4 regions of the Quadrisphaera oryzae genome follow, and region 3 is predicted to be linked to each of the others. Evidence: riboswitches for the same ligand, from Rfam matches in the RefSeq annotation. Region 3 holds a riboswitch; each other region holds the start of a gene.
The links. A riboswitch is a leader RNA that binds a small molecule or an ion and turns the genes downstream of it on or off. The one in region 3 is predicted to bind S-adenosylmethionine.
Positions count from the first base shown of each region.

Region 1: another riboswitch for S-adenosylmethionine. It lies ahead of H7K62_RS12040 (amino acid permease); the one in region 3 lies ahead of H7K62_RS05920 (hypothetical protein).
Region 2: another riboswitch for S-adenosylmethionine. It lies ahead of H7K62_RS10725 (methionine ABC transporter ATP-binding protein); the one in region 3 lies ahead of H7K62_RS05920 (hypothetical protein).
Region 4: another riboswitch for S-adenosylmethionine. It lies ahead of H7K62_RS01065 (acyl-CoA dehydrogenase family protein); the one in region 3 lies ahead of H7K62_RS05920 (hypothetical protein).

Region 1 is NZ_JACNME010000005.1:235,431-242,399, forward strand. It holds gene H7K62_RS12015 (serine hydrolase domain-containing protein) at 1-67, shown strand, start outside; gene H7K62_RS12020 (hypothetical protein) at 217-483, shown strand; gene H7K62_RS12025 (HAD family hydrolase) at 464-1,042, opposite strand; gene H7K62_RS12030 (hypothetical protein) at 1,059-1,379, opposite strand; gene H7K62_RS12035 (NtaA/DmoA family FMN-dependent monooxygenase) at 1,579-2,940, opposite strand; gene H7K62_RS12040 (amino acid permease) at 2,937-4,340, opposite strand; SAM riboswitch class IV at 4,403-4,511, opposite strand; gene H7K62_RS12045 (GNAT family N-acetyltransferase) at 4,797-5,777, opposite strand; gene H7K62_RS12050 (WapI family immunity protein) at 5,990-6,520, opposite strand; gene H7K62_RS12055 (MmyB family transcriptional regulator) at 6,712-6,969, shown strand, end outside.
Region 2 is NZ_JACNME010000004.1:461,393-468,361, forward strand. It holds gene H7K62_RS22440 (MetQ/NlpA family ABC transporter substrate-binding protein) at 1-575, opposite strand, end outside; gene H7K62_RS10720 (methionine ABC transporter permease) at 562-1,389, opposite strand; gene H7K62_RS10725 (methionine ABC transporter ATP-binding protein) at 1,386-2,453, opposite strand; SAM riboswitch class IV at 2,746-2,857, opposite strand; gene H7K62_RS10730 (maleylpyruvate isomerase family mycothiol-dependent enzyme) at 2,992-3,735, shown strand; gene H7K62_RS10735 (pentapeptide repeat-containing protein) at 3,816-4,493, opposite strand; gene H7K62_RS10740 (NAD(P)/FAD-dependent oxidoreductase) at 4,483-5,754, opposite strand; gene glgC (glucose-1-phosphate adenylyltransferase) at 5,801-6,969, opposite strand, start outside.
Region 3 is NZ_JACNME010000002.1:522,002-528,970, forward strand. It holds gene H7K62_RS05920 (hypothetical protein) at 1-855, opposite strand, end outside; SAM riboswitch class IV at 883-1,003, opposite strand; gene H7K62_RS05925 (hypothetical protein) at 1,116-1,574, opposite strand; gene H7K62_RS05930 (SDR family NAD(P)-dependent oxidoreductase) at 1,729-2,424, opposite strand; gene H7K62_RS05935 (STAS domain-containing protein) at 2,628-3,044, shown strand; gene H7K62_RS05940 (rhodanese-like domain-containing protein) at 3,125-3,556, opposite strand; gene H7K62_RS05945 (Lrp/AsnC family transcriptional regulator) at 3,642-4,100, shown strand; gene H7K62_RS05950 (VOC family protein) at 4,399-4,806, opposite strand; gene H7K62_RS05955 (tyrosine-protein phosphatase) at 4,803-5,372, opposite strand; gene H7K62_RS05960 (PHP domain-containing protein) at 5,582-6,448, shown strand; gene H7K62_RS05965 (DUF1048 domain-containing protein) at 6,473-6,817, opposite strand; gene H7K62_RS05970 (PadR family transcriptional regulator) at 6,810-6,969, opposite strand, start outside.
Region 4 is NZ_JACNME010000001.1:249,952-256,920, forward strand. It holds gene H7K62_RS01060 (sodium:calcium antiporter) at 138-1,247, shown strand; gene H7K62_RS01065 (acyl-CoA dehydrogenase family protein) at 1,333-2,643, opposite strand; SAM riboswitch class IV at 2,710-2,818, opposite strand; gene H7K62_RS01070 (lipoate--protein ligase family protein) at 2,836-3,903, opposite strand; gene tsaD (tRNA (adenosine(37)-N6)-threonylcarbamoyltransferase complex transferase subunit TsaD) at 3,923-5,020, opposite strand; gene rimI (ribosomal protein S18-alanine N-acetyltransferase) at 5,030-5,557, opposite strand; gene tsaB (tRNA (adenosine(37)-N6)-threonylcarbamoyltransferase complex dimerization subunit type 1 TsaB) at 5,554-6,285, opposite strand; gene H7K62_RS01090 (MarR family winged helix-turn-helix transcriptional regulator) at 6,387-6,869, shown strand; gene H7K62_RS01095 (MDR family MFS transporter) at 6,869-6,969, shown strand, end outside.

The DNA of each region.
Region 1 (6,969 bases), on a different contig from region 3:
GCTGACCAGCCCCGATCTCCTCGCCCACGTGACGGATCCGCTGGTGACGCGGCGCGGCGTCTCGTGATGCACACCCCGTCTGATGCCCGACGGGTGACCCTGCGCCTGCTCGCCGAGCGCATCGCTGCGCAGCGGGCCCCGCTGGTCGTAGGGATCTCAGGTTTCTGCGGGCCGGGAAGTCGACGCTGACCCGGGCCCTCGTCGAGGCGGTTCCCGGTGCGGTGCGCGTGCGCGGCGGCCGTCGTCGTCGTCGACGTCATCGGGCTTTTCCACCCCGGCGTGCTGGACGCTCTCGACGTGCGGGTGTGGGTGGACGTCGAGCTGGACACGGCGACGGCGCAGGGCAAGGCCCGTGACATCCGGCTCGGCAGGGACCACGAGCGGCTGTGGGACGAGGTGTGGGTCCCGAAGGAAGGGGACTTCACGGCCCGGTTCCAGCCTCGCGAGGCGGCGGACGTGGTCTTCACACCTCCAGGAGGCTGAGCAGCTCGCCCAGGTGCGCCGCGGTGTGCGTCGGTCTGGCTCCCTCCGGCAGGTCACGGCCCCGGCGGTCCACCCAGACCGTGCGGATGCCGAGGGCGGCCGCGCCGGCGACATCGGAGGTCAGCGAGTCACCGACGTGCAGAACATCCTGAGGCGCCAGGCCCAGCGCCCGCAGCCCCATCTCGAAGGGCTCCGGTCGGGGCTTGTAGGCGCGGGCGTCCTCGCTCGTGACGACGGCCTGCACCTCGATGCCGTGTGCGAGGAGCGCGGCGACCAGGTCGTCGGTGTCGATGTTCGACACCAGGCACACGGGGACGCGGACCTCGCGCAGGAACGCCAGGGCATCGGCGAAGGCGGGTGGGCTCCGCCAGAAGGAGTGCAGCCGCTCGACGAGGGAGCCGGCCTCCTCGACTGCGCGTCGCGAGCCGAGGGCCTCCGCCGCCGCCGCGAGGGTCTCGCGGGCGAGGAAGGCCACGCGGGCGCAGATCGGCGCGAGCACGTCGTCGTCATCGTGGAGGACCGTCCCGTAGACGTCCAGGAGCAGGCCCTCGCACCGCACGGCACTGATGATCGGCTCAGGTGAGGAAGTCGTCCACCTGCAGGTCGTGCGCGACGAAGGGCCGCAGGGTCGGCGCCAGCTCCTGCAGCAGGTCCCGCACGGTGGCGGCCGCGTCCGGGACGAAGGTCAGCAGCGCCGCCGTCTCGGTGGTGTCGCCGCGCGGTGGCCCGGCCCACACCGCGTCCGCCAGGGACGCGGCGATCCGCTCGATGCAGTCGTCGAGGACGAGCCCCGGCTCCCCGGGGTGCTGCTCGAGCGCCGTGAGCTGGCCCTCCACGGCTGCGGCCCAGCGCTCGGGCTCGTCGGGCGCCAGGAACAGCAGGACGTCGTACGACACGCCCTGCATCTTCCTGCGGCCAAGGGCCCGAGGTGAAGACCTGCGGGGGCCTCCCGGGTCCGGGCGCCGACCAGGCTGGTCACCTGGCGCGGCGGCTGACCTCGGTCAGTCCCGGGACTGACCGAGGTCAGTTGCGTCGAGGTGGTGCTGGACCGGCGCATCCGCACCTGACCGAGGTCAGCTGCGGGACCGCCACAGCTCAGCGCGGCCGCAGCGCCGGGTAGGTCGCCGGCAGGCGGTCGCGGCCGGCGCCGAAGATCCGCGAGCGCAGCGTGCCGGTCTTCACGGCCGGGTCGTACAGGCCCCGCGCGGCCAGGGCCGGCACGGCCAGCTCGGCGAAGTCCTCCAGCGTCCCGGGGCTGAGCAGCGGGTTGAGGATGTAGCCGTCGAGGCTGGCCGCCGCGGCGTGCTCGCCCATGGCGTCGGCCACCTGGTCGGGGGTGCCGACGAAGAAGAGGTCGCCGCCGCGCGCCACCGAGGAGAAGCGCTGGCGCACCTCGCCGGCGGTCAGCGGCGGGGAGCCCGGTCCGGCCTTGAGCACGTAGCTGGACAGGCCGTTGGTGGTGGTGCTGAGCGGCTCGTCGTCGGCGTACCGGGAGATGTCGATGCCGGTGTCGCCGGAGTAGGAGACCAGCTGGGCGCGCAGGCGGTAGGTGCTCTGCAGGTCGTCGTACTTGGCCTGCGCCTCAGCCTCGGTCCGACCGACCACCACACGAGCCAGGGCGAGGGCGCGCAGGTCGTCGGCGTCCCGGCCGAGCGCAGCGGCGCGGGCCCGGACGTCGTCGAGACCAGAGCGGATCTTCAACGGGTCGGCCATGGGCAGCAGCAGCACCTCGCCGTGCCGGGCGCCGAACTCCCTGCCGCGCGGCGACCAGCCGGCCTGGAACAGGGTGGGCGTGCGCTGCGGCGACGGTGAGGTCAGCGCCGGGCCGTGGACGCGGAAGTGCTCGCCGTCGTGGTGCAGCGCCCGCACGGAGCCCGGCCGGGCCCAGGTGGCGCCGGCCTTGTCGGCCACCACGGCGTCGTCGTCCCAGCTCTCCTCCCACAGCTGGTGGGTGACGTGGAGGAACTCGTCGGCGCGGCCGTACCGGTCGGCGTGGGCCAGCTGCTGGTCCAGGCCGAAGCTGCGGGCGGCGCTCTCGAGGTAGCTGGTGACGACGTTCCAGCCGGTGCGGCCACCGGTGAGGTGGTCGAGCGTGGCGAAGCGCCGGGCCAGGGAGAACGGGTGCTCGTAGGTGGTGGAGGCCGTCACCACGAAGGCGAGGTCGCGCGCCACCTCGGCGAGCGCGGGCACGTAGGCGAAGGGGTCGTTGGCGGGGGCCTCGACGGCCTCCCCCACGGCGGCGTCGAGGGAGCCCTCGTACACGTCGTAGAGGCCGAGCACGTCGGCGAGGAAGAGGGCGTGCAGCCCCGCCTGCTGCGACGTGGTGGCCACGTGGCGCCAGCGGTCGAGGCTGTTGACGCCCACGCGGTCGTCGGCGGGGTGGGTCCACAGGCCGGGGGCGCCGCCGCAGCCGACGCTGGCCTGCTCGTAGAGGGCGACGACGAGGGGCTTGCTCATGCGGGGACCTTCTCTGCGCTGGACGAGGACGCACCGCGGCGCAGGCGGTGCACGAGGTAGCAGGCGGCGGTGAAGACGACGCCGATGATCGTCGCGGTCCGCTGCGCCCCGTCGAACAGGGACGCGACGACCGAGACGGCGCACGCCACCAGCACGAACAGCGGCGCGAACGGGTACCAGCGCGAGTGGTACGGCAGGGAGGCCGGGTCGACCCCGGCCGCCCGTAGACGCCGGCGCTGCACGAGCTGCGCGAGCGCGATGACCGCCCACACCGCCACCACGGCGAAGCCCGCGACCGACACGAGGACCACGTACACGGTGCCCGCCGCGACGTACGAGCTCACCAGCGACACCAGGCCACCGGCGAGGCTGACGACCACCGCCAGCGCGGGGATGCCCCGCCGGTCGGTGCGGGCGAAGGCCTTCGGCAGGTCACCGGCGAGGGCCAGCGAGCGCAGCAGCCGGGAGCAGGCGTACAGCCCGGACACCCCGGCGGACATGAGCGCGGTGATGATGACGACGGCGATGACGTCAGCGGCGTACGGGATGCCGGAGGCGGCGAAGACGGTGACGAACGGGCTGCTCTCGACGGACTCGTCGGCGCTGCCCAGCTGCGCGTACGGCACGAGCGCGGCCATGACGACGATCGCGCCGATGAAGAAGACGACCAGCCTGACCATCGTGGTGCGGACGGCCTTGGGGACCACGCGGGCCGGGTCGTCGGTCTCGCCCGCGGCGATGGCGATGAGCTCGGTGCCGGAGAAGGCGTAGAACACCGCGAGCACCGCCACCAGCACGCCGCCGATGCCGGCGGGCAGCAGCCCGTCGGGCGTGACGAAGTTCGACAGCAGCGGTGCGGGCGCCCCGGAGGCGCTGATCCCGACGATCGCGAGCGCCCCCACCACGATGAAGACGACGACGGCGGTCACCTTGACGCCCGCGAGCAGGCTCTCGGTGTCCCCGTACAGGCGCACCGGCGCGAGGTTGACCGCCAGCAGCAGCGCCGCGAACACCGCGCACCACACCCAGACCGGCACCCCGGGGAACCAGCGCTGCATGAGCAGGCCCGACGCGGTCAGCTCCGAGCCGATGGCGGCCACCCAGCACAGCCAGTACAGCCACGCCGTCGTGAAGCCCGTGCCGGGCCCGAGGATGCGGTGGGCGTAGACGTGGAAGCCACCGGACTCCGGCATCTGCACGGCCAGCTCTCCGAGGCACGTCATGAGCTGCCACGCCACGAGGGCGCCGATGACGTACGCGATGACGGCGCCCAGTGGACCCGCCTGGTAGATCGTGTAGCCCGACGAGATGAACAGCCCGGACCCGATGACGCCGCCGAGGGCGATCATCACCAGGTGCCGGGTCTTCAGGCCGCGGTGCAGGTCCGCTGCCTCCGGCACGGTGCTCGTGCTGGCAGAGGTGCTCGCTCGGGCAGGCGCGTGCGCCATGACGTCTCCTCGCAGGTCCGCTCTTGCCGCGCGCTCTGCGCGGCCGGGTCTTCACCTGGAGCACCCCACGCGGACGAGGGTTGCTGGGCAGCCAGCCAGGGCCTGAGGCTGCCGCTCATGACCGGGACCGGACTCTAGGAGGAGACTGACTGACCCGTCAAAGACGGATGGGCGTGTCCGGTCACCGCCTTGCGCCGAGGGCGAGGTGCGCGGCCATCACCGGTCTCGTTCACCGCGCCCTGGGCGAGACGACCACCGAACAGGGCGTCTGAGACTCGGTCACTCGACGTCACGGCGCTCGTAGCGACATGGGGCAGGGTGTTCGGTCAGTGGTCGTGGGTGAGACGCCTTGGCGCGAGATCGTGCGCAAGCCTGAAGCTGACATGGGCCAGGTCGGCCCGTGTCAGCTCACGGGGCTTGCACCAGCAGCAACGGTCGGAGCTGCGCAAGCGGCAGTCCGTCGAGCGCAGACTGCAGGTGGGGGTCGTCCACGTGACCGTCCAGCTCGAGCAGGCCCCCGCCCCGACCGGCGACCTCAGCAATGGTCCGAGCCAAGGCACCGCGCAGCACATCCACCCCAGTCAGCTGAGGCGGGACGCCGGCCGCCGCGACATCACGCACCACCGTCTCCGCGACGACCTCCCACCCGACCTCAGCTGGGAAGACCAGCACCATCGCGATGAGGCGACCGTTCCACCAGACTCCTGAGCTGCACCCCCGGTCCGCTTCCGCCGCTGTCGCGGCGGCGACCGATTCCAGCGCGCGCCGAGGTGCCCCGGTCGGGACCGGCGACCACGAAGCGTGCACCCACAGGTACTGCTCGGCGAAGGCCTGCGCCAGCTGCTCGGCGTCCAGCCTGTCCAGTGACTCGGTCTGCAATCCAGGGAAACCGCTGTGCGCCGCTGCTGCCCTGTGCCGCTCGGCCCAGGCGAGCACGCGATGATCATCAACGTCGACAACCTGCCCTGGGCTGCGCTGGCGAACGCCACCTCCGGCCGCGGCGAGGAATCCCATGGCCGCAGCGTTCGACGGGCGCAGCTTGCTCATGAGCGGCAGTGTCTCGGGCCGCACCTCGCGTACGCCGTCCAGCAGCCGTCGCCCAACCCCCTGGCGGCGCCAGGCGCGGTGGACGTCGACTGCGCAGGAGTACTGGCCCGGGTGGACCCAGTTGCGCGCCACGGTCGCCGCCCCCACGACCCTCCCGTCCCGATCCCCCATGACGGCGACCAGCGTGCGGCGCCATCGCTCGCCGTCGCGCGGTGGCCCGTGCAGCGCGTGGCACTGAGCAACCCACAGTGGGTCGGCGTCGAGGTCAAGCAGGCCGGCGACGACGGGGGCGTCAGCGGGTTCCCAAGCGCGCAACCACAACGCTCCGTCCTCGGCTCCCACCCGGAGATCCTCCCGCAGCTGCGCGCAATGGGGCGAGCGAGGGAACACCGAGGCCGCAATGTGACAGCAGCTCAGGAGGATGGCTGCGGACGGGGCCCCCACTACCCGGCCGGGACTCGAAGCACCGTGGCCTGCGGTGAGTGGTGGTCGGTGCAACGTTGGCTAGGCAGCGGTCGGCTGCACAGGATCCCGCACCTGTGGGAGCGCAATGCCTACGCGCGCGGCGGGTAGGCCTGTACTTGTCGCGCCCACTCCACAGCAGCACGCTGAGCCGTCTCGTACGACCAGGGCACACTTATCACTGACCAGCCAGGCTCGTCCGCCGCCTCGTCCACGGCCGGCTCGGCACACTCCAGCGCCAAGCCGACCAACAAGCGCGCCTCACCCTCATCTCGGACCGTCGCGAAGGCCAGGGTCGGCTCGATGAAGGACAGCCAGTGCCTACCCGTTGCGTCGGCTTCCCGCGGCCAGTCGCTGCCTGAAGTGCCGACGACGTCAGCGACCATAGGCGGCGACAGGCGCACGTCGTCCTGTAGCCAACTCAGCAGCTCCGCGGCTTCGCCGGCGAGCAGCGCCGGATCGCGGAACCGCCACGTCCTGCCATCGGCCAGCTGCACGCGCCCGGCGATCACGAGCCAGTTGACGTCCCACTCATCAAGCTCGGTCCCCAGCTCGCGCAAGGCGAACTCGTAGCCGACCACTTGGAGGTCGAGGACGTCGCCGCCGGGTTCGCCAAGTCGCACGTGATGAGTCTGTCGTGGCGATGCTGCGGCTCGGCGTCCGAGTGAGTCGGACAGCGGCATGGAGCACAAGCCGGGCACACCGAGGACGCGCGGTGAGCGATCCCATCTGCGACGGACAGCGGCCTCGATGGCCGGCGTGCCGAGACGTGCACGGAGACAGACGACAGCGAAGCGAAGCAGTGCGGTCCGCTGTGCTCGTCGCCGCTGGCCGCTGCGGCGCTGCGGCGCTGCGGTACGTGCGCTCCCTCGCCGGGCTGCCACCCTCGTCGTCGTCCTCCGCAGCAGCTCAGGACGACGACGGCGGAGCCGCCGCCCTGCAGCGCCTGCTCGACGCCCTGCGCGACAGCCCCGCCTTCGCCCTGGACGGGCACTGGAACGTCGTCGGGTGGAACGCCGACCAGGAGCAGCTGTACCCGGCATCGCCCGGAGCTCGCCGGAGCGCCGCAACC
Region 2 (6,969 bases), on a different contig from region 3:
CCGGCCTGCTGCAGCACGTACAGGCCCTGCGCCTCGTTGGCGGGGTCGGAGTACAGCGAGACCGTGCCGCCCTGGGGGATCTCCTGCGGGGTCTTCCACTTGGCCGACCACAGCCCGAAGCCCCAGCGGAACACCGGCGTGGCGGCCTCCTCCTTGAAGTCGGGGTTGGCCTTCAGCACCTGCCCGAGCCAGAGCTTGTGCTGGTAGATGGTGCCGGCCACCTCGCCGTCGCTGACGGCGCGGTTGATGGTGTTGGAGTCGGCCAGAGCCTTGAAGGCGATGGTGATGCCGTGCTCGGGGGCGACGTCCTTGGCGATGTACTCGATGAGCGCCTGCTCGCGGGCGTTGCCCTCGGCGGTGGCCACGTACAGCGTGGCGCCGGGGGTGGTGTTGGCGGTCTCGGTGCCGCCGAGGCGGGGGACCACCACGGCGGCGGCCACCGCGAGCACGGCGACGGTGCCGCCGGCCACCCAGGGCCACCGCCGGCGCTTGCGGACCTCGAAGCCGTGGCCGGCTCCGCCGCCGTCGGTGCCGTCGGGGCCGCTGCTGGTCTGGCGGGTCTCAGTGGTGGACATCGGTGAGCTCCTTCGGGGACGTGCTGGCGCTGGGGGCGGTGGAGGACGACGACGACGAGGGCGCCGCGCCGGGCGTGCTGCTGCTGCGCTGGCGCGGGAGGCGGCGGCGCGAGTGGGGGGTGGTGGCGCGCACGGCGGCGTCGCCGAGGGCCTGGACGGCGGCGACCAGGGCCACCAGCACGACGATCGTGGTGATCATGACGTTGTGGTCGAAGCGCTGGTAGCCGTAGGTGACGGCCACGTAGCCGATGCCGCCGGCGCCGATGGTGCCCGCGATGGCCGAGTACTCGATCATCGCGATGGTGTTGATGGTCAGGCCGCCGAGGATCGACGGGACGGCCTCGGAGAGCTTGACGCTGGTGAGCACCTGCAGCGGGGAGGCGCCGGAGGCGCGGGCCACGCGGACCAGCGCCGGAGGCACCGAGCGCAGCGAGTTCTCGACGATGCGGCTGAAGAACGCCGTCCCGGCCAGCGCCATCGGCACCACCGCGGCGGGGATGCCGATGTTGGTGCCGGTGACGAACCGCGTGAACGGCACGAGCGCGGCCATGAGGATGAGGAACGGCAGCGACCGCCCCACGCTCACCACCGCGGACAGCACCTTGTGCAGCACCGGCCGCGGGGTGAGCCCGCCCGGCCCGAGCGCGTCGAGCGCCACGCCCAGCGGCACCCCGAGGACGACGACGATCGCCATCGTCACCCCGACCATGACGAGCGTGTCGCCGAGGGCCGGCAGCACCAGCGCGGGGATCTCCGCCCAGGTCAGGTCGGTGCTCGTCGCGGCCAGCACGGGGGAGAGCAGGACCGCGCTCATGCCACGACCTCCAGGGTCTGCCCGAGCGTCTGAGCGGCGACGCGCTGCTCCGCGGCGTCCGAGGCCTCGCGCTGGGCGTGCAGCCCCAGGCCGATGAGGGCGGCCTCGACGTCGTCGTCGTCGAGGTGTGCGGGGGCGCCGACGACGGCGTGGCCCACGGCCACCCCGGCGACCGTGCTCAGCGACGCGCCCAGGAGCTCCAGGTCGGAGCCGAGGGCGCGGGAGGCGCGCACCAGCCAGTCGGCGGGGACGCGGTTGCCCGCGTGGCTGACCACCCAGACCGAGCGCTGGGCCGCGCTGCCGTCGTCGGCCGGCTCCGAGCCGGCGTGGGCGCGGCGCGGCAGGAGCGCGCGGCCGAGCGGGGACGACGGGGTGTGCAGCAGGTCGACCAGCGCCCCGTGCTCGACGATGCGGCCGTGGTCGAGCCGCGCGACGGTGTCGGCCACCGCCACGACGGTGTCCATCTCGTGCGTGATGAACAGGACGGCCAGCTGCAGGTCGTCCCGCAGCTCCTTGAGCAGCGCGACGATGCTCGCGGTGGCCTGCGGGTCAAGGCCCGAGGTCGCCTCGTCGGACAGCAGCACGCCGGGGCGCAGCGCGAGGGCGCGGGCGATGCCCACGCGCTGGCGCTGGCCGCCGGACAGCTCGTGCGGGTAGCGGTGGGCCTTGTCCGCCAGGCCGACGCGCTCGAGCAGCTCGGCCACCCGTGCCTTGCGCTGCGCGGGGACCACGCCGAGGTGCTTGAGCGGCAGCTCGACGTTCTGCGCGGCGGTGCGGCGCGTGAGCAGGCCGTCGGCCTGGAACACGGTGCCGATGCCGCGGCGCGCCTCCCGCAGGTCCTTCTCGGACAGTTCGGTGAGGTCGCGGCCGCCGACGACGACGGCACCCGACGTGGGGCGCTCCAGCAGGGTGGTGCAGGCGGCGAGGGTCGACTTGCCGGCGCCGGACGGACCGACGACGGCCGTGATCTCGCCGGGGGAGACGGTCAGGTCGAGGGAGTCCAGCACGGTGGTCGCGTGCTGGCCCTCGCCGTAGGTCTTGGTGAGCGACCTGAGCTCGATCACGGCTCGATCACCGTGGCCTCCAAGGTGGGTGGGGGTGGTCCGGGGCAGGGGGCATCGCCCGCTGGCGGTCACGCACAGTGACGGCAAGCGGGTGGTGCGGGTGTGCCGCGAGGGCGGCGGAGGGGGTGCGACGCGCGGTGCAGGGACCGCTGCCGGGTCCCGGGAGGGGCCGCCGGTGCAGCGGTGCAGGTGCTGGTGCCGGGGTCGCCGGCGGGTCAGCGGGCTGCGGTCAGGCGCGTCGCCAGCGACAGGAGTCGCTGGTCAGGGCGTGCATCAGCACGTCGTCTCCTCGGAGTCGTCCTTGCCCGTGCCGGTGAGCACGGACCTGGTCTTCACCCGGAGCACCCCATGACGAGCAGGGTTGCCGGCCAGCGAGCCGGGGCTTGGCGCTGGCGCTCATGACCTGGGCAGGACCGTAGCGGGTCGATCGCCCGCGAGTCAACGCTGCGTCACGACGAGCGTGTCAGGATCTTCACGCCGGCTGGCACGCGGCGGCCTGCCGCGCGGCTCCCGGGGCCGCTAGCGTCCGCGCGTGGACATGACGCGCGCCGCGGACCTGGTCGAGAGGGAGGCCGGGCGGCTCGCCGCGGCCCTGCGGCCGGAGGCGCTCGCCGTCGTCGTCCCCGGCTGCCCGGGGTGGACGGTGGCCGACCTCGCCCGGCACACCGGCGGGGTGCACCGGTGGGCGCGCGCGGCGCTGGGCACGGCCCCGGACGGCTCTCCGGGGGAGGAGCCCTCCGGGCCCCAGGACGACGACGCCGTGCCGGCCTGGTTCGCCGAGGGCGCGGCGGCGCTCGTGGCCGCGCTGGCCTCGGTGTCGCCCGCAGCGCCGTGCTGGACGTTCGCGGCCGTGGAGGCGCCGGCGACCGCCGCCTTCTGGGCGCGGCGCCAGGTGCACGAGACCGCGCTGCACCGCTGGGACGCCGAGTCGGCGCTCGCGGCTGCCGGCCTGGGCGCTGCGCTCGACCCGGCGACGTGGCTGGAGGAGGACGTCGCCGCGGACGGCGTGGCGGAGGTCGCCGGCGTCATGCTCCCGCGGCAGGTGCGGCTCGGGCGCACCCCGGCCCTGCCGGGCGCGCTGGCGCTGGAGAGCCCGTCGGGTCGCTGGGTGCTCGGTGGAGGCGCCGAGCCGGTGGCGGAGGTCAGCGGGCCGGCGCCCTCGCTGCTGCTCCTGCTGTGGCGGCGCACGGCGCTGGTCGAGGAGCTGGACAGCGGCCGGCTGGCGCTGGCGGGCAGCCGCGAGGCGGCGGAGCGGCTGCTCTCCGGCGCCCTCACCCCCTGACCTCCTCCCCCCTCCCCCCGACGATCAAGGACGTTGCACCCGCGGTGCGGGTGCGTCTTCCTTGATCGTCGCGGGGGGCGTCAGAGGACGCGCAGGCCCAGGTGGGCTGCGAGGGCGGGCGCCAGGTCCACCAGCTGCACCGCGTCGACGGCGCACCCGCGCAGCCCGTCGGCGCCGCGCAGGTCGGTCAGGGTGGCGCCGCGCAGGTCGACGTCCTCGCAGCGCGCTCCCGCCAGGTCGGCGTCGGTGAGGTCGCTGCCGGCGAACGCCACCCGCCGCAGCTGGGCGCCGGTGAGGTCCGCGCCGCGCAGGTCGCAGCCGTCGAGCACCACGTCGGTGAGCTGCGCGTCCCGCAGCACCGCTCCGTCGAGCCGGCAGCGCCGCAGCACCACCCGGTCGAGCCGCGCGGTCGGCAGTCGCAGCGCCGAGAGCCGCGCGTCCGCCACCTCGGTGTCGGCCCAGTGCGTGCGGCTCGCGTCCGCGCCCACTGCGGAGACGCGCCCCCACCGGCTCCCGGCGATCCGCATCCCCGCGAGCAGCGCTCCGTCGAGCACGGCGTCCTCCACGGAGCTCTCCAGCACCGCCAGCCCCTCGAGCCGCGCCTGGGCCAGCTCCGCGCCGTCGACCAGGGCGCAGTCCCACCGCCCCGACAGCAGCACGGAGCGGTCGGCCAGGTCGAGGTCCGGCAGGACGACGTCGGGCGGGCGCGGAGGCGTCGGTCCCGCGCTGCCGCGGCGCCGAGGTGGCCTAGTTCCCATGATCACGGAGGGGAGTCAGGAAGCAGGAGGGCGGCTGCTCGCCGTCGAGCAGGAGCCGCACGGCGGCCCGCGCCGCGACAGCGCCCACGAGGTTGCCCGTGCCGCAGTACCCACCGACCGCTGCCACCTGGCCGTCGGGACCGTCGTCGACGAGCCCGCACAGCGCTCGGCCCTGCGCCTCCGGCGCGGTGTAGCCGACGGAGGCGCCCCAGCGGTGGGCGACCTCGTCGGGGCGCAGCGGGCGCCCGAGCAGCCGCTCCGCGACGCGCTCCACGTGCGCCTGCACCGGCGGCGTCGGGTCGGTGGAGGTGGTCCACTCAGCGTCCCGGTCGACGTCGCGCCCGCCCCCGACGAGCAGCCGCGGGCCCTGCCGGCCGGGAGCCCCGTCGTCGACCTGGGCGTAGTCGTAGCCCCACCGCTCGTACACGCCGCAGGGCACGCGCTCGCGGACGCGCGCGGCGTCGTCGTCCAGGGGGGCGGTCGCGAGCATCTGCAGCCGCGCGGTGCGCACGCTCGGCGCCCGTCCGCCCAGCTGGGGGAGCAGGACGTCGAGCCTGCCGTCCACGGCGACCAGCACCACGCCCGCGCTCACCGCGCCGCGGTCGGTCTCCACGCGGCCGGGGCTGACGCGCCGCACGCGGGTGCCCTCGTGCAGGCGGATGCGCTGCTCGCCGTGCGCGCGCCGCACGTGCGCGAGCACGCCCAGGTGGCGGACCACCGGGTTGGCCTGCGCGTCGTCAGGCAGGAACAGCCCCTCGCCGGCGGCGCCGGAGACCTCCTCGACCGCGATGCCGTGCTCGCGCAGGGCCGCGGCCTGCGCGGCGCAGTCGGCGAGCTCACGGGCGCGCTCGTCGTCGTCGACACCCACCCCACCGGCCAGTCGCAGCGAGCCAGCGCGGCGGACCACGGCGCCGGGTAGAACCTCCGCGAGGTGGTCGAGCTCGGCGAGGGTCTGGCGGTACAGCCACGCCGCGGGCTCGGCGCCCCAGTCGCGGACGGCGTCGTGGAAGGACGGCGCGGTGCCGCCGAGCAGCAGGCCGCCGTTGCGGCCGGCGGCTCCCGCGGCGACGCGCCCGGCGTCGACGCCGACGACGGTCAGGCCGCGCGCGGCGAGCTCCTCCACCGCGGCCAGGCCCGAGCCCCCGAGCCCGACCACGCAGGCGTCAGCGGTCGCGTCACCCCCGAGCGGCGGCAGGCCCGGCCAGGACGCGACGCGAGGGTCGGCGTCCCAGCCGGGGGCGTTCCTGTCGACTGTGATCACGGGCGGAAGGCGCTCGGGAGGTCCATGATCACGGGGGAGGGGGAGGTCAGGGCTCCACCGTCTGGTGCTTGCCGACGATGGTGATGCCCGACTCCGTGACCGTGAAGCCGCGGGCGCGGTCGCGCTCGGGGTCCACGCCGACCGTGGAGCCCTCGGGCACCTCGACGTTCTTGTCGAGGATGGCCCGGCGGACCACCGCGTGGCGGCCGACCTTGACGCCGTCCATGAGCACCGACCTGTCGACCGACGCCCACGAGTGGACGTTGACGCCGGCGGCCAGCACGGAGTCCTCCACGAGCGCACCGGAGACCACCGAGCCGGGACCCACCACCGAGTTGATGGCGTGCCCGATGCGGCCCTGCCAGCCGTGCACGAACTTGGCCGGCGGCAGCGGCGGCTGCTGGCTGTAGATCGGCCACTCGTAGTTGTAGAGGTTGAACACCGGGTGCACCGAGATGAGGTCCATGTGGGCCTCGTAGTAGCTGTCCAGCGTCCCCACGTCGCGCCAGTAGTCCTTGTCACGCGGGGTCGAGCCGGGCACGTCGTTGTCGATGAAGTCGTAGACGCCCGCGCGGCCCTGGTCCACGAACCACGGGACGATGTCGCCGCCCATGTCGTGGCGGGAGCCCTCCAGCACCGCGTCCTTCGTGACGGCCTCGGTGAGCGCCTTCGCGTCGAAGACGTAGTTGCCCATCGAGGCCAGCACCTCGCCGGGGGAGTCCGGCAGGCCCTGCGGGTCCTTCGGCTTCTCCAGGAACGCGCGGATCTTGCGGCGGTCGGTGGGGTCCACGTCGATGACGCCGAACTGGTCGGCCAGGGCGATCGGCTGGCGGATCGCGGCGACGGTGGCGGCCGCCCCGGAGGAGATGTGGCTCTCGACCATGGCCGAGAAGTCCATCCGGTAGATGTTGTCCGCCCCGACCACGACGATGATGTCGGGCCGCTCGTCGTTGATGAGGTTGAGGTTCTGGTAGATCGCGTCAGCGCTGCCCAGGTACCAGTGGGGGCCCCGGCGCTGCTGCGCGGGGACCGGCGTCACGTAGTTGCCGAGCATCGTCGACATGCGCCACGTCATGGTGATGTGGCGGTCGAGGCTGTGGCTCTTGTACTGCGTCAGCACCACCGACTTGAGGTAGCGCGAGTTCACGAGGTTGGACAGGGCGAAGTCCACCAGCCGGTACGTCCCGCCGAACGGGACCGCCGGCTTCGCGCGGT
Region 3 (6,969 bases):
GCCGCGGTAGGAGCGGCGGAAGGCCCGGCGGCGCTGCAGCTCGGGCACCAGGCCGCGGGTCACGCCCCGGACGTCCCGTGCCGGGTCGACCGGGTGCAGCCGCAGGCCTGCCAGCCCAGCGGCCCGCCAGCCCAGGGCCAGGTCCGCGAGCTGCCCGGGGGTGCCGGCGAAGACGCGCGCGCCCTCGGGTGCGGTGCTCGGCGCCTCCCCGGTCGAGCGCTCCCAGCGCTGCCGGGCGCGGGCGGAGCTGTCGTCGATGACGACGACGAGGTCCCCGAGCAGGTGGCGGGGCGCGCCGGCGCTGCGGGCCGCGGCCACCAGCTGCTGGGCGTCCACCGTGGTGCGCGGCGTCACGAAGCCGAGGTCGGCGGCGTCCGCGGGCAGCGCGCGGTGGTCGCGACCGCCGCGTCCGGGCAGAGCCACGACGGGCAGGCGACTGCCGGCCGGCCAGCTGCGGCGCACCGCCTGCACCCAGCCCTGCTCGTCGGCGGGCACCGGGACCCGCAGGAGCACCCCGGCGCGGCCGGGGGCGGTGGTGTGGAGCTCGTGGACGGCGCGGGCGATGGTCCACGGCTCGGTGCGCCCGGCGTGCACGGTGGGCAGCAGCCCGACGGTGCGCGTGGCCGCGGCCAGCCGGACGGCGGCCAGGACGGCGCCGACCCCGCCGCCGAGGCCGCTGCCAGCCTCGTCGGGAGCGCGGTCCTCGGGCGCGTCGAGGGTGACGAGGTCGAGCAGGCCGACCTCGGCCTCGCGGACGTGGTGGACCAGCTCGGCGGTGGTGGCTGCGGCGGTGCCGGCTGAGGGGAGGCTCGGTCGGGCGCCGTCGAGGGCGAGCGCCAGCTGGATCTGCGACACGGGTGGACCTCTTCCGCCCCGGACGGGGCCTCGCGCTTACCGGCCTCCGCTGGCAGCGGGGTCCGGTCGGGTCGTCACCTGGGGCACCCCGCCGCAGAGCGAGGGTTGCCGGTCAGCTAGCCAGGGCTTGTCGCTGACGCTCATGACCTGTGGGACTGGTGGAACGTGTGGTGCGGGACGAGCGTGACGGATCGGGTGCCGGCCCGTCAAGGGCGGACTCACGGGCCGGCCCGGCAGATCGCGGTGGCGGCCCCCGACCGTCACGCGAGGGTGTTCACGCTCAGGACCGCGGTGAGTTCGTCGTCGAGGCGCTGCCGGTCGCGGTGGGCCCGGTGCTCGTGGCGCGCGTCCTCAGCCCGCGGCCTGGTGGTGAGCTCCACGCTGTCAGCGACGGGCTGGGCGAGGTGCTGCGCGTCCGGCTCTGAGGCCCGCGGGGTGCGCGGGGTGCGCGCCTGTGACGCCGCCTCGGTCTGGCGCTGCTCACGGACCAGAGCCGCCTGGGCCTGCGCCAGCGCACCGCCGGCGAAGTCCACCGCCGCCTGGTCGATCTTCATGACCTGGGCGTCGGCGCGCTGCAGGGCGTCCGTCCGCAGCCGCTCCACGGCCTGCGCGTACGCCTTCTGCGCCCGCTGCACGGCTTGTTCGGCGGGGGTTCCGCTGGCCGCGCCGCCGCGGCCGGGCAGGCGCAGCGACCCGGCCGAGATGGCCTGTGCGCTCATCGCCGTCGGTCCTCCTCGCCGGTGGTCGGTGCGGGAGCGGGCTGCTCCCGTCCGTGATCCGCATCGGCGGCCGACGCCGCCGCTGCGGGCGCCGGCCGGCCGATCACCCGGCCGGACGCACACCACAGTCGTCGTGAGCCCCGGGGGGACGGGCTCAGGAGGAGACGACGCCGCGCACGCGGTGGCCCGTGGCGATCGACTCCCCCGAGATCGCGGCGGTGCGCGGGGAGAGGAGGAAGGTGACGAGGTCGGCGATCTGGTCCGGGCTGGACTCACCGCCGCGACCGGGCTGCACCTCGGCGGCCGGGGTGGGGGTGACGGTGCCGGGGCTGACGGTGTTCACCGTGACGCCCGTGCCGGCGACCGCGTCGGCGAGGTTCTTGGCCACCACGATGAGCGCCGCGTTGCGGACCGCGCCGGTGGTGTTGCCGGTGAGGAAGGCGTTCTGCCCGCTGATGCCCACCACGCGCCCGTAGCCGGCCGCGCGCATCACCGGCAGCGCCGCGGTGGCCAGGCGGAGGAAGACGACGGCCTTCGCGTCGAACGCCTCCAGCACCTGGGCCGGGTCGTCGTTGCGGGAGGCGTCCAGGGTCTGCGCGCTGGGCGCGGCCGTGACCACGAGGCCGTCGAGCCGGCCGTGCCGGGCCAGGACGGCCTCGACGGCAGCGGCCGCCGAGGCGTCGTCGCGGGCGTCGAGGCGCAGGCGGGTGCCGGCGTCGTCGGGGTCGGTGGAGCGGGAGGCGACCACGGCGGTGGCGCCCTCCTCGGTCAGCCGCCGCACCACGGCGGAGCCGATGAGCCCCCGCCCACCGACGACGAGCACGACGCGTCCACGCAGGTCCAGGTCCACGGGTGAAGGCTCAGCCAGGCGACGGCGCCGCGCCAGCCGAGGCGACGGCGCCCTGCACCCGCCGCCCCGCGCGCGCACCCCACCAGGGCCCTCCGGCCCTGTGCCGCCCGTCAACCACTGCCTACGGTCAGTCACATCCCCAGGTCACGGCGTGGTGCACCCCGCGCTGCGACCCCGACGCACTCCGGCAGAGCGGAGCGACCATGACCACCTCGACCCTCGAGGCGTCCGGACCACGCCCGCTGCTGGCGGTGGCGGTGGCGGTCCACCCACCCGCCGGCGGCGTCTCGCTCTGCGTCGTGACGCTCGTGGGGGACCTGGACCTCGTGTCCGCTCCCCGGCTCCGACGCGCCACCGAGGAAGCGCTGCCGGACGACCGCCAGGCAGCGGGCGTCCGCGACGTGGTGGTGGACCTGACCGACGTCGGCTTCGTCGACTCCGCCGGCCTCGGAGCGCTCCTCACCGCGCTGCGCCGCACCACCGTCCGCGGCGGACGGTTCGCGGTGGTCGGCGCCAGCGAGCAGGCGAGGCGGCTGCTCACCCTCACCGGCGTGCACCGCGTCATCTCCCTGCACGCCACCCTGGCCGAGGCCGTCAAGGCCCGGGAAGCTCGAGGCTGACCGGGCCGGTCCCGCCGGCCAGGGCCCGCCGGTAGCGCCGGCGGTACACGCGCCGGGCCACCAAAGCGCCATCCTGCCGATCATCTGACGGGCGCGGTGAGCGGATCCGGTGCCTGGCGGCTGCGGCCGGTGTCGCTGGCGACGGCGAAGCCCTCGCGCACCCAGTACTCGTAGCCGCCGACGAGCTCCTTCACGCAGCCGTAGCCGGCTCGCGCGAGCGCCAGCCCCGCGCGGGTGCTGCCGTTGCAGCCGGGGCCCCAGCAGTAGACGACCACATCGGCGTCGGGGTCGGGGGCGTGCTCGCCGATGCGGTCGGTGAGCTCGGCGAGGGGGATGTGCACGGCGCCGGGGATGCGGCCGGCCGCCCACCCGGCGGCGGAGCGGACGTCGACGACGAGCGGCGCCGCACCGGAGGCGCGGGCGTGGGCGAGGTCGGCAGGGTCGGTCTGGTGGGCGAGGCGCGCGGCGAAGAAGTCGGCGGCGGAGGTCGCGGGGCTGGTCATGACGTCCATGGAAGCGGGGTGGCGCTGCGCTGGACAGGGGTGTTCCACGGCGGTTGAGCCCTTGCGCCGTGGATCCGCTGGCATCCTGGCCTGCGTGCCGTCGAACCCGCAGATCGTGCTGGACGCCGTCGACCGGGGCGTCGTGGAGGCCCTCCAGAAGGACGGGCGGATGAGCGTCGCGGACCTCGCCCGGGCGGTGAACCTCTCCCCCAGCGCGACCGCGGACCGGCTGCGCCGGCTGACCGACCTCGGCGTCATCACCGGGTACACCGCGGTGGTCGACCCGGAGGCGCTCGGCTACGCCGTGCAGGCGTTCGTGCGGCTGGCGTACCCGAGCGGCAACTACAAGCCGTTCCACGACCTGCTCGCCGTGCTGCCCGAGGTGGTGGAGGCGCACCACGTCACCGGTGACGACTGCTTCATCCTCAAGGTGCTCGCCCGCAGCATGCGCGACCTGGAGCGCATCACCGGGAAGCTGGCGACGCTCGGCGGCATCACCACGAGCGTCGTCTACTCGAGCCCGCTGCCCCGCCGGGACCTCACGCCCGCCTGACCGCCCCCACCCCGTTGGCCCAGGGTGGCCCTGGTCCCCTGGGAGTGGACCAGGGCCACCCTGGGCCATGCCGGGAGCGGACCAGATCCACCCGGGGCAGGTGGACGACGACGAACGTCGGCGGCCACGCTCGTCCGATGGGACGCGGCCTGCAGAAGGCGATGAACGACGGCCGGGGCGAGGCGGGCGCGCTCGTCGGCGCCCAGCGCCCACCCCGTCCCGGACCGCCGGCTGCAGCAGCATCGGCGCCGCCTCCCCCTGCACGGAGCCTCGCGCTCGCCACCCCTGGCGGCGCGGGTCAGGAGGCGACCAGCTCGACCTCGTAGCCGTCCTCGTCCTCGAGGTAGGCCGCGCAGTGGTCAGGCCCCCCGGCGAAGGGGTGCTGCTCGGGGAACAGCAGCCGCCAGCCGTGGCCGGCAGACGCGGCGACCAGCGCGTCGAGCTGCTCGCGCCTGCCGGCGTGGAAGGCGAGGTGGTTCAGGCCCGGTCGCAGGCGCTCGTGCCGCTCACCCACCAATGCCGGGGACTGCTCGAGCACCAGGTAGGTCGCGCCCAGCCGGAAGCTCGCGCCTCCCTCCCACGCCTGGAGGGGCACGTGCCCCAGCTCGCCGAGCAGCCACGACCAGCGCGGCAGCGCCCGCGCCAGGTCCGGCACCCACAGCTCGACGTGGTGCAGCGCGCCGCGCGGTGGCGAGGTCCCGTTCACGCGGCGCCGGTCGGGCGCAGCAGCGATCGGAGGGCCGTGACCTGCCGGTCGTCCAGGCCGAGCCACCACAGGTAGGCCTCTGACCCGCCCCACCGGGCGTGTACGTGGTCGAGCATCGCGTCGATGTCCGGACCACCTCGCCGACGCGGCGGCGGTGCCGTCGCCGGGTCGACGACGGGCCTGCCGCTGCCGGCGCGGTGGTAGTCGTCGACCACGGCCTCCCGCTCGACGCCCGCGAGGTCGAGCAGCAGTGCGGCCACCATGCCCGTCCTGTCGCGACCGGCCGCGCAGCACACGAGGACGGCCTCGGCGCTCGGTGCGCTGACGGCGCGGTCTGCGAGGTCAGCGAGGTCAGCGAGGGCGCCGAACACCAGCGCCAGGGTCCTGCGGTTCCGCTCGAGGCTCCGCGAGTAGAGGTCGCCGAAGGTGGCCTCCGCACCGGTGTCGCGCAGCGCCTCAGCGGCCGGGTCGACCAGCGGCAGCAGCCGGTAGTGGCGCAGGTCGGCCAGCGGGTGGGGAAGCAGGCGCGCCTCCTCCTCCCCGCGCAGGTCGACGACCGCGCCCACCCCGAACTGCTGCGCAGCCCCCGGTCGTCGACGAGCAGGTCGACGGGCACGGCGGAGCGGACCACGCGCCGCAGCACGGTCGTCCCGCCGTCCCCCAGCGGGAGACCACCCAGGTCGGCCGAGCCGGGAAAGCCGGACAGGACCCCCAGGCGCACCGCGCCGCGCTGCTCACCGGGCCACCCGTCGTGCACGCGGGCTAGCGTCGCAGGGTGCTGCCCGCCGACGGCCACGTCCACAGCCAGTTCTCCTGGGACGCCCCCACCGGCGACATGCACGCCACCTGCGCCCGCGCCGTGGAGATCGGGCTGCCCGCGCTGGCGTTCACCGAGCACGTCGACCTGACGCGGTGGAACCTCCACGGCCAGCCGCTGCCCGAGCGCTACCGCGGCCACGTCGACGCACACGGCCGCTTCCTCGGCGACGCCCTGCAGGTGGAGGCCTACCTGGCCGAGGTGGGCCGCTGCCGCGAGGACTTCCCCGACTTGCGGATCTGGTCCGGCCTCGAGCTCAGCGAGCCGCACTGGCACCCCGGCGCCGTGGCCGACCTCGTCCGAGCCACCGGCGCGGAGCGGCTGGTCGGCTCGGTGCACGCCCTGCCCGACCTGCACCCGGACGCCGCGTCGACGACACCCGGTGAGGTCGTCGAGCACGTGGAGACCGGCCACGGCTACCTCCAGCGCCCACCGCTGGACGTCGTCCGCGCCTACCTCGCGGAGGTCGCCGCCCTGGCCGCCAGCGATGCGCCGTTCGCGGTGCTCGCCCACGTCGACTACCCGCTGCGCACCTGGCCCACCTCCGAGGGGCCGGTGCCCTGGGACGCGCTGGAGGACGACGTCCGCACCGCCCTGGCAGCACTGGCCGCCTCCGGCCGGGCGCTGGAGCTCAACACCCGCCGTCCCCTGGAGGGCCGGGTGCTGCGCTGGTGGCACGAGGCCGGCGGTGACGCGGTGGCGTTCGGCAGCGACGCGCACCACCCCGAGGCCCTCGCCCACGGCTTCCGCGAAGCGGCCGACCTCGCGCAGGCCTGCGGGTTCAGGCCCGGGCCGACGCCGTTCGATCTGTGGGGCCGCGCCTGACGCGACGGCCGCCGTCGTCGTCCGTCAGGGGCGCCGGTCGAGCTTCTCGTGGACCGTGCGGTTGAGCTGCTCGCGCCAGTCCTGGGTGTAGGTGCGGGCGTTGCGGAGCAGCTCGTCGCAGAAGCCGGCGACGTCGTCCCCGGTGACCTCCAGCGCGCGGCGGCCGTCGGTGGCGCCGGTCTCGAAGAGGCCGAGGAGGCCCTCGAGAAGGGCGACGATCGACCGGCCGTCGCCCCCGGCGAGGTTGAAGACGTACTTCTTGATCTCCGCGTACATGACGCGGTAGTCCTCGGGGAGTGCGGCGGCGCGGGCCTCCATGAGGCGCCACTCCTTCTTCTCGCCGATGAGCTTGGTGAGCAGGTCACGCACGGGGGCCCTCCCGCAGGTCGTCGATGGTGGTGGACAGGAAGTCCCACGTGCTCCAGAACGCGGCCAGGCGCTGCCGGCCGGCGTCGTTCAGGGCGTAGAACTTGCGCGGCGGTCCGCTGGTCGACGGCCGCTTGTCAGTGCTGACCAGGCCG
Region 4 (6,969 bases), on a different contig from region 3:
TCATCGGCCCGCCGCGCGGGCCACCACGACTCGTCCTGACCGATGGCGGTGAGCTGGTCGCGGGCCCCTCGGGTCCCCGGCTCGCCGCCTCCTCGCCGCGCCCGCACGGGGGCGGCGACCTGCTGCGGAGGCACCGCGTGCTGCTCACCCTCGTCCTGCTGCTCGGCTGCGCCGTCCTGATCTACCTGGCGTGCGAGTGGTTCGTCAACGCCGTCGAGTGGCTCGGCGTGCGCATGGCCGTCGGGTCGGCCGCCGTGGGGACCGTGCTGGCCGCCGCTGGCACCGCCCTGCCCGAGAGCGTCGTCACGCTCGTCGCGGTGCTGTTCGGCTCCGAGGAGACCGGCGCTGACGTCGGGGTCGGCGCGGCGCTGGGCGGTCCGCTCGTCGTCGGCAGCCTGGCCTACGCCGTGGTCGGCGTGGTGCTGCTGGCCAACCGCCGCGCGGTCCGCCGCAGCGCCGGCAGCCGTGTGGTGGCCGCGGAGCGGGTCGGAGCCGCAGGAGCGGCCACGGGCTCCTCCCGGGGCGGGCTCGCGGTGGCCGCCGGCGGACCGACCGCCGCCGAGACCGCCCAGCTGGCCGAGCTCGACACGCGCTCCCTGGCGCGCGACCAGGCCTGGTTCCTCGTGAGCTTCGCGGTGGCCGCGGGCCTCGGCCTGGTGGCGTTCGCGGTGAAGCCGTGGCTCGGCTGGGTGTTCTTCGGCGTCTACGCCGTCTACTGCTGGCGCCAGGTGCGCGCCGGCGGCGAGACCCACAGCGCGGAGGACCTCGAGCCGCTGAAGGCCCAGCCGAAGCGCGAGCGGCCGAGCACCACAGCCGTCGTCGTCCAGGTGGTCGTCTCGCTGGCCGTCATCTTCGCGGCGTCGCAGGTCTTCGTCGGGCAGCTGGAGTCGCTCGCCCCCCAGCTGGGGCTGTCGGCGTCCCTCGTGGCGCTGCTCCTGGCACCGATCGCCACGGAGCTGCCGGAGATGCTCAACGCGCTGATCTGGGTCCGCAAGGGCAAGGTCTCCCTCGCGCTGGGCAACCTGGCGGGCTCCATGGTCATCCAGGCGACCATCCCCACCGGCCTGGGCCTGGCCTTCACCAGCTGGCACGTGCAGGGCCCGCTGCTGCTGGCCGCGGTCGCCACGCTCGCCTGCGTCGGCTACCTGCTGGTGCTGTTCACCACCCGGCGGGTCAGCGCGGTGCGCCTCGCGGCGGCGGCCTCGGCCTACGGCGCCTTCGCCGTCGGCCTGGCCCTCACCACCTGACCCCGCGCCTGGGCGCACCTTCCGCGGCACGTGCGGCTCTCGCGGCGCGCTGGGCGCACGTGCCGCGGAAAGTGCGACGAGGGGGTCAGCGCTGGGGCGCGGCAGTGGCCTGGGTGTGCGTGCCGATGGCCCAGACGAACGGCGGCGTGGTGCCGTTGACGGACCAGTCACCCACGATGCGCGTCTTGTAGATCACCGGGTTGTGCGAGGCGACCGTGCGGGCGTTGCGCCAGTGCCGGTCGAGGTCCTTCGCGCGCGACGTGCCCGAGGCGCCGAGGGTGTTGAACAGGAGCGTCGCGGCGCGCGGGACGCTCTCCGAGAGCACCACCTGGGCCTGCGCGGTGGCGATCTCCGCGCGGACGTTGGCGGCGAGGTCGGCCTCGCTGTCGCGGTCGTGCGCGGTGTCCGCCGCCCCCTGGACGGCGGACGCGGCGGCCAGCGCGATCGCGCGGGCGGCGAACGCGACCGAGGAGATCTCCCCGGCCACCGCGAGCACCTGCGGGTCCTCGCGGACCACCGGTGCCAGCCCGTGGCTGTAGGAGCGGGTGCGCGAGCGCACCTCGTGGGCGGTGTCGCGCTCCACCGCGGCGGCGATGCCGGCGTGCACCGCCAGCAGCACCAGCTGGTAGAGCGCCGTCTGGTAGCGGAACCTGTCGTCGAACGGCGCCAGGTCGTCCTCCGCGACCACCGCGTCCTCGAGCACCAGCGTGCCGGTGCCCGTGAGCTGCTGGCCGAAGCCGTCCCAGTCGTCGCTGACGGTCACGCCGGGCTGGTCCAGCCGCACGAGCGCCGTGACCGTCCCCGCGGCGGCGTCCCCGGCCTCCTGCGCGGCCACGGTCGCCTCGTCGGTGAGCTGGGCGACCACGTCGGTCCACCCGGCGTAGATCGTGCCGGTCGTGTAGTACTTGCGGCCGCTGACGCGCCAGCGGCCGTCGGCGTCGCGGCGCACCTTGGTCGACTGGCCGCCCAGGGTGGTGCCGCCCGTCTCGCTCCACGCGTTGCCGGTCCACTCCCCCGCGGCGACGCGCGCGAACCACGCGTCGCGGTAGGGCCCCTCGGGCAGGGAGAGCAGGTGCTCCACCCACGCGACCTGCCCGCGGAAGATCTGCGGGAGGTTGGAGTCGACTGCGGCCAGGTCGATCATCAGCTCGGTGAAGGAGACCAGGTCGAGGCCGTCACCACCGTGCTCGACGGGCACGCGCAGGCGCGTGAAGCCCGCCGCCACCAGGGCTTCCACCTGCTCGCGCGGCAGCTGGTGGTCGACCTCGCGCTGCACCACGTCGCGGACGACGGCGTCGAAGACCGGCTGCAGGCGGGCGCGGGCCGCGGCGAGCCGCTCGGCCTGCGTGGTGGGCTGGGCGGTGGGCTGGGCGGTGGGCTGGGTGGTGGTGCTCATCGACAGCGCTCTCCTCGGCGATCGGTGGTCGTCACCGGGCGCCGCTGCCCGGGACCGACGAGGAGGAGCGCGTCGTTACCGGGCGCGGACGCCTGGTCCGGTCATCACCCGGGGCACCCCACGACGCGGGGGTTGCCGGCCAGCGAGCCGGGGCTTGGCGCTGGCGCTCATGACCTGGGCGGCACCGTAGCGTCAGGGCACCCGGGCGGTCCAGGCAGGGTCGAGGTACTTGCGCTGCGCCAGGTCGCGCGCCGCCGCCAGCTCCGCCTCGGTGACGTCCCCGTCCACGAGGCCGTACCGCGAGCGGAACGAGGCGGCCATGGCGCTGATGACGTCCTCGCGGGCCATGCCGGTCTGGGAGCGCAGCGGGTCCACGCGCTTGGCAGCGCTGGTGGTCCCCTTGTCGGAGAGCTTCTCGCGGCCGATGCGCAGCACCCGCAGCATCTTGGTGGCGTCGATGTCGTACGACATCGTCACGTGGTGCAGCACCGCGCCGGGCCTGCGCTTCTGGGCGGCGCCCGCGATCTTCCCCGCGGCGGAGACGATGTCGTTGATGGGGCGGTACTCGGCCCGGACCCCCAGGTCCGCGAGCGCCTCCAGCACCCAGGCGTCGAGGAAGGCGTAGGACTCGACGAAGCCCATCCCCGCCACCAGGGACGACGGCACGGTCAGCGACCACGTGATGGTGTTGCCGGGCTCGGCGAACATGGCCCCGCCGCCGCTGATCCGCCGCACCACGTCCACGCCGAGCTCGCCGGCCGCCTCCGCGTCGACCTCGTTGCGCAGCGACTGGAAGCTGCCGATGATCACCGTCGGGCGGTCCCACTCCCACACCCGCAGCGTCGGCCCGCGCCGCCCCTGGGCCACCTCCTCCAGGAGCACCTCGTCGAGGGCCATGAGCAGCTCGGGGCTCTCCGGCCCGCGGTGCACGAGCGACCACGCGTGGTCGGCGAAGCCCGTCGCCCGCGCCAGGGCCCGCCGCACGACGACGGCGACCGCTTCCGGCGTCACCCCGACGAGCACGGCACCGGCCGGCAGCGCGGAGCGGACCCGAGCGGCCAGGTCGGCGGCCTCGGTGTCGGCGGGCAGCCCCTCGAGCGCGGCGTCGATCGCCTCGAGGGCGTCGTCCGGCTCCAGGAAGAAGTCGCCCGAGATGCGGACGTCGCGCAGCACTCCCCCGGCGCTCAGCTCGTGCGGGCCGGTGACCTCGAGGTCGACCACCACCAGCTTGCCGCCGGGGACCTTGTACTCGCCGTGCACCGCGGCACCTGCTCCCTGGTCAGACGACGATGGTGGAGACCGGCAGACCGGGGTCGGTCGCCAGGTCGAGCGGGGAGGGGCCGAGCCCGTCGGCGAGCGCCAGCGCGCCGAGCGCGGCGACCATCGCGCCGTTGTCGGTGCACAGCCGCAGCGGCGGCACGCGCAGCGCCAGGCCCGCCGCCTCGCACCGCTCGGCGAGCAGACCGCGCACCCGCGCGTTGGCGGCCACGCCTCCGCCGAGCAGCACGGTCTGCACGCCGCGGTCCTGGGCTGCGCTCACGGTCTTGCGGGCCAGCACGTCGGCCACGGCCTCCGAGAAGGAGGCGGCGACGTCCGCGACGAAGGGCCCGTCCACCTCGCCACCGGCGCGGCGGTGCGCGTCCACCTGGCGCGCCACGGCGGTCTTGAGGCCGGAGAAGGAGAAGTCGTAGGGGTGGCGGCGCAGGTCGTGCGCGGCCGTCAGCCCGCGGGGGAAGGCGAAGGCCGCCGGGTCGCCGGACTCGGCGGCGCGCTGCACGTGCGGACCGCCGGGGTAGGGCAGGCCCAGGAGGCGGGCGACCTTGTCGAAGGCCTCCCCGGCGGCGTCGTCGAGGGTCTGGCCGAGCAGCTCCACGCGCAGCGCCCCCACCCCGGTCCCGGCGGGGCTGCGGACGTCGAGCAGCTCGGTGTGCCCGCCGGAGACCAGCAGCGCGACGCTGCGCTCGGGCAGGGCACCCGAGACCAGCACGTCCACAGCCACGTGCGCGACGAGGTGGTTGACGCCGAGCAGCGGCACGTCGAGCGCCAGCGCGAGGGCCTTGGCCGCGGCCACGCCGACCAGGAGGGCGCCGGCGAGGCCGGGCCCGGCCGTGACGGCCACCGCGTCGACGTCGGCGAGGGTCGCACCCGCCTCCTCGCACGCGCGGCGCATCGTCGGCAGCAGCGCCTCGAGGTGCGCGCGGCTGGCGATCTCCGGGACGACGCCCCCGAACCTCACGTGCTCGTCCACGCTGCTGGCCACGGCGTGCCCGAGCAGCTGCGCACCGCGAACGAGAGCGACGCCGGTCTCGTCGCAGGAGCTCTCGATGCCCAGCACGAGCGGCGCGGCAGGGTCGGCGGTACCGGCGGCCAGGGTCACCGCCCCACCCTACGAGCGGTGGGTCTCGGCGCCGGAACGGGCTCCGGAACCCCCCAGGCGCAGGCGCAGCACGTGCGCGTCGACGTCCTCGGGCTGGTAGTAGCGCCGGCGCACCCCGATCCGCTCGAACCCGCGGGCCGCGTACAGCGCCGCGGCCGGCGCGTTGTCGGCGCGGACCTCCAGCAGCACCGCGCTGGCGCCGCCCTCGCGCGCCGCGGCGACCAGGGCGTCGAGCAGGAGCCCGCCGACACCGCGCCGCTGCGCCCCCGGCGCCACGGCGAGGGTCTGCACGTCGGCGTCGGGCCCGGCGAGCGCCAGGCCGCCGTATCCGAGCAGGGCGCCGTCCCGGTCCTCGGCGGCCAGGTAGGTGCGGCCGGGGGCAGCCAGCTCCGACCAGAACAGCTCCGCGCTCCAGGCGCCGGCGCCGAACAGCTCCGCCTCGACGGGGAGCAGCCGCTCGACGTCCCACCAGCGCAGGCGGCGCAGCAGCACGCGGGCGAGGGGGCCCCCCGGGGCGGCCGGGACAGCCGGGGTCATCGGCCGGCGAGCGCCGCGGGGACCTGGGCGTCGGGGCGGCGCAGGTACAGCGGCTGCGCGGGCAGCAGCTCCCCCCCTGCGACCAGCCGCCGGGCCACGAGGGCGCCGAGCACGCCCGGGTCGGGGTCGAGCGGGAGCGCCACGGGGTCCTGGCCGTCGCCCGGGGCGCCCGCCAGGACGTCGGGGCCCGGGAGCGCGTCGCGGTACAGCGCGGCACCGCGCCCCACGGCCGGCAACCCCTCGGTGACGACGTCGGCGGCGGCGCTGACGTCGGGGCCCGCGGTGCGGCGCCAGCCCGAGAGGGCGTCCGCGGGGTCGTCCACCGCCACCCGGGCCCAGTGGACCTCGCGCCGGCGGGCGTCCGCGGCGACGACGAACCCGCCGGCCAGCGGTCCTCGGCTGCCGACCGGTCCGGCCGCGAGCGCGGTGGCGGCCAGGGCGTCCAGGCTGCTGACCCCGTGCACCGGCAGGCCGAGCGCCTCGCCGAGCGCGAGGGCGGTCACCACGCCGACGCGCAGGCCGGTGAACGGCGCGGGCCCGACGCCCACGGCCACCGCCCGCAGGTCGCGGCGGTCCGCACCGGCGCTCGCCAGGACGGACCGGACGGCCGGCGCGAGCAGCTCGCCGTGACGGCGCGCGTCGAGGTGCTGCTCGTGGGCGAGGACCCGCTCGCCCTCCAGGAGGGCGACGCCGACGGCGGAGGAGGTGTCGAGGGCGAGCAGCAGCACGGCCAGCAGCGTAGGCCGCCCGGGTGGCGCGGCCACCCGCCACCCGACGCGCCGGAGAAGTTGCTTGCACGCTGCACACAACAGTCCTAGAGTCATTGCTTGTGACATCCATCGACACGTCGAGCGCACCGGCGCGCACGCCGGCCGCCGAGGACCTGGTGGAGGAGTTCGGCTCGCTCATGCGCGTCGTCCACCTCTACAAGGCCCAGTCGGCGACGCGCTCGGCGCACTCCCTGCTCTTCCCGGTGACCCACCACGGGCCGCTGCGCACCACCGCCCTGGCCGAGCTGGTCCACGCGGACCCGTCCACCACCAGCCGCCAGGTCGCCGAGCTGGTCGCCGAGGGCCTGGTCGAGCGCCAGGACGACCCGGCCGACCGCCGCGCCTGCCTCATCGCCACCACCGCCGCGGGTCGCGCCGCGGTCTCCGCGCTGCGCGCCCAGCGCGCCCGCGTCTTCGCCGAGGCCCTGTCCGACTGGGCCCCCGAGGAGATCACCTCGTTCACCGCTGACCTGCGCCGCTTCCGGGAGGCGCTCGCCGCCTCCGCGCTCTCCCCCTCCACCACCTCCCCCCAGGAGTCGTGATGTCCTCCACCGCAGCGGCGCACCCCGCCGCCCCCGCCCCCACCGGGGCGTTCACGCACCGCCAGATCATGACCATCCTGTCCGGCCTGCTGCTGGGCAT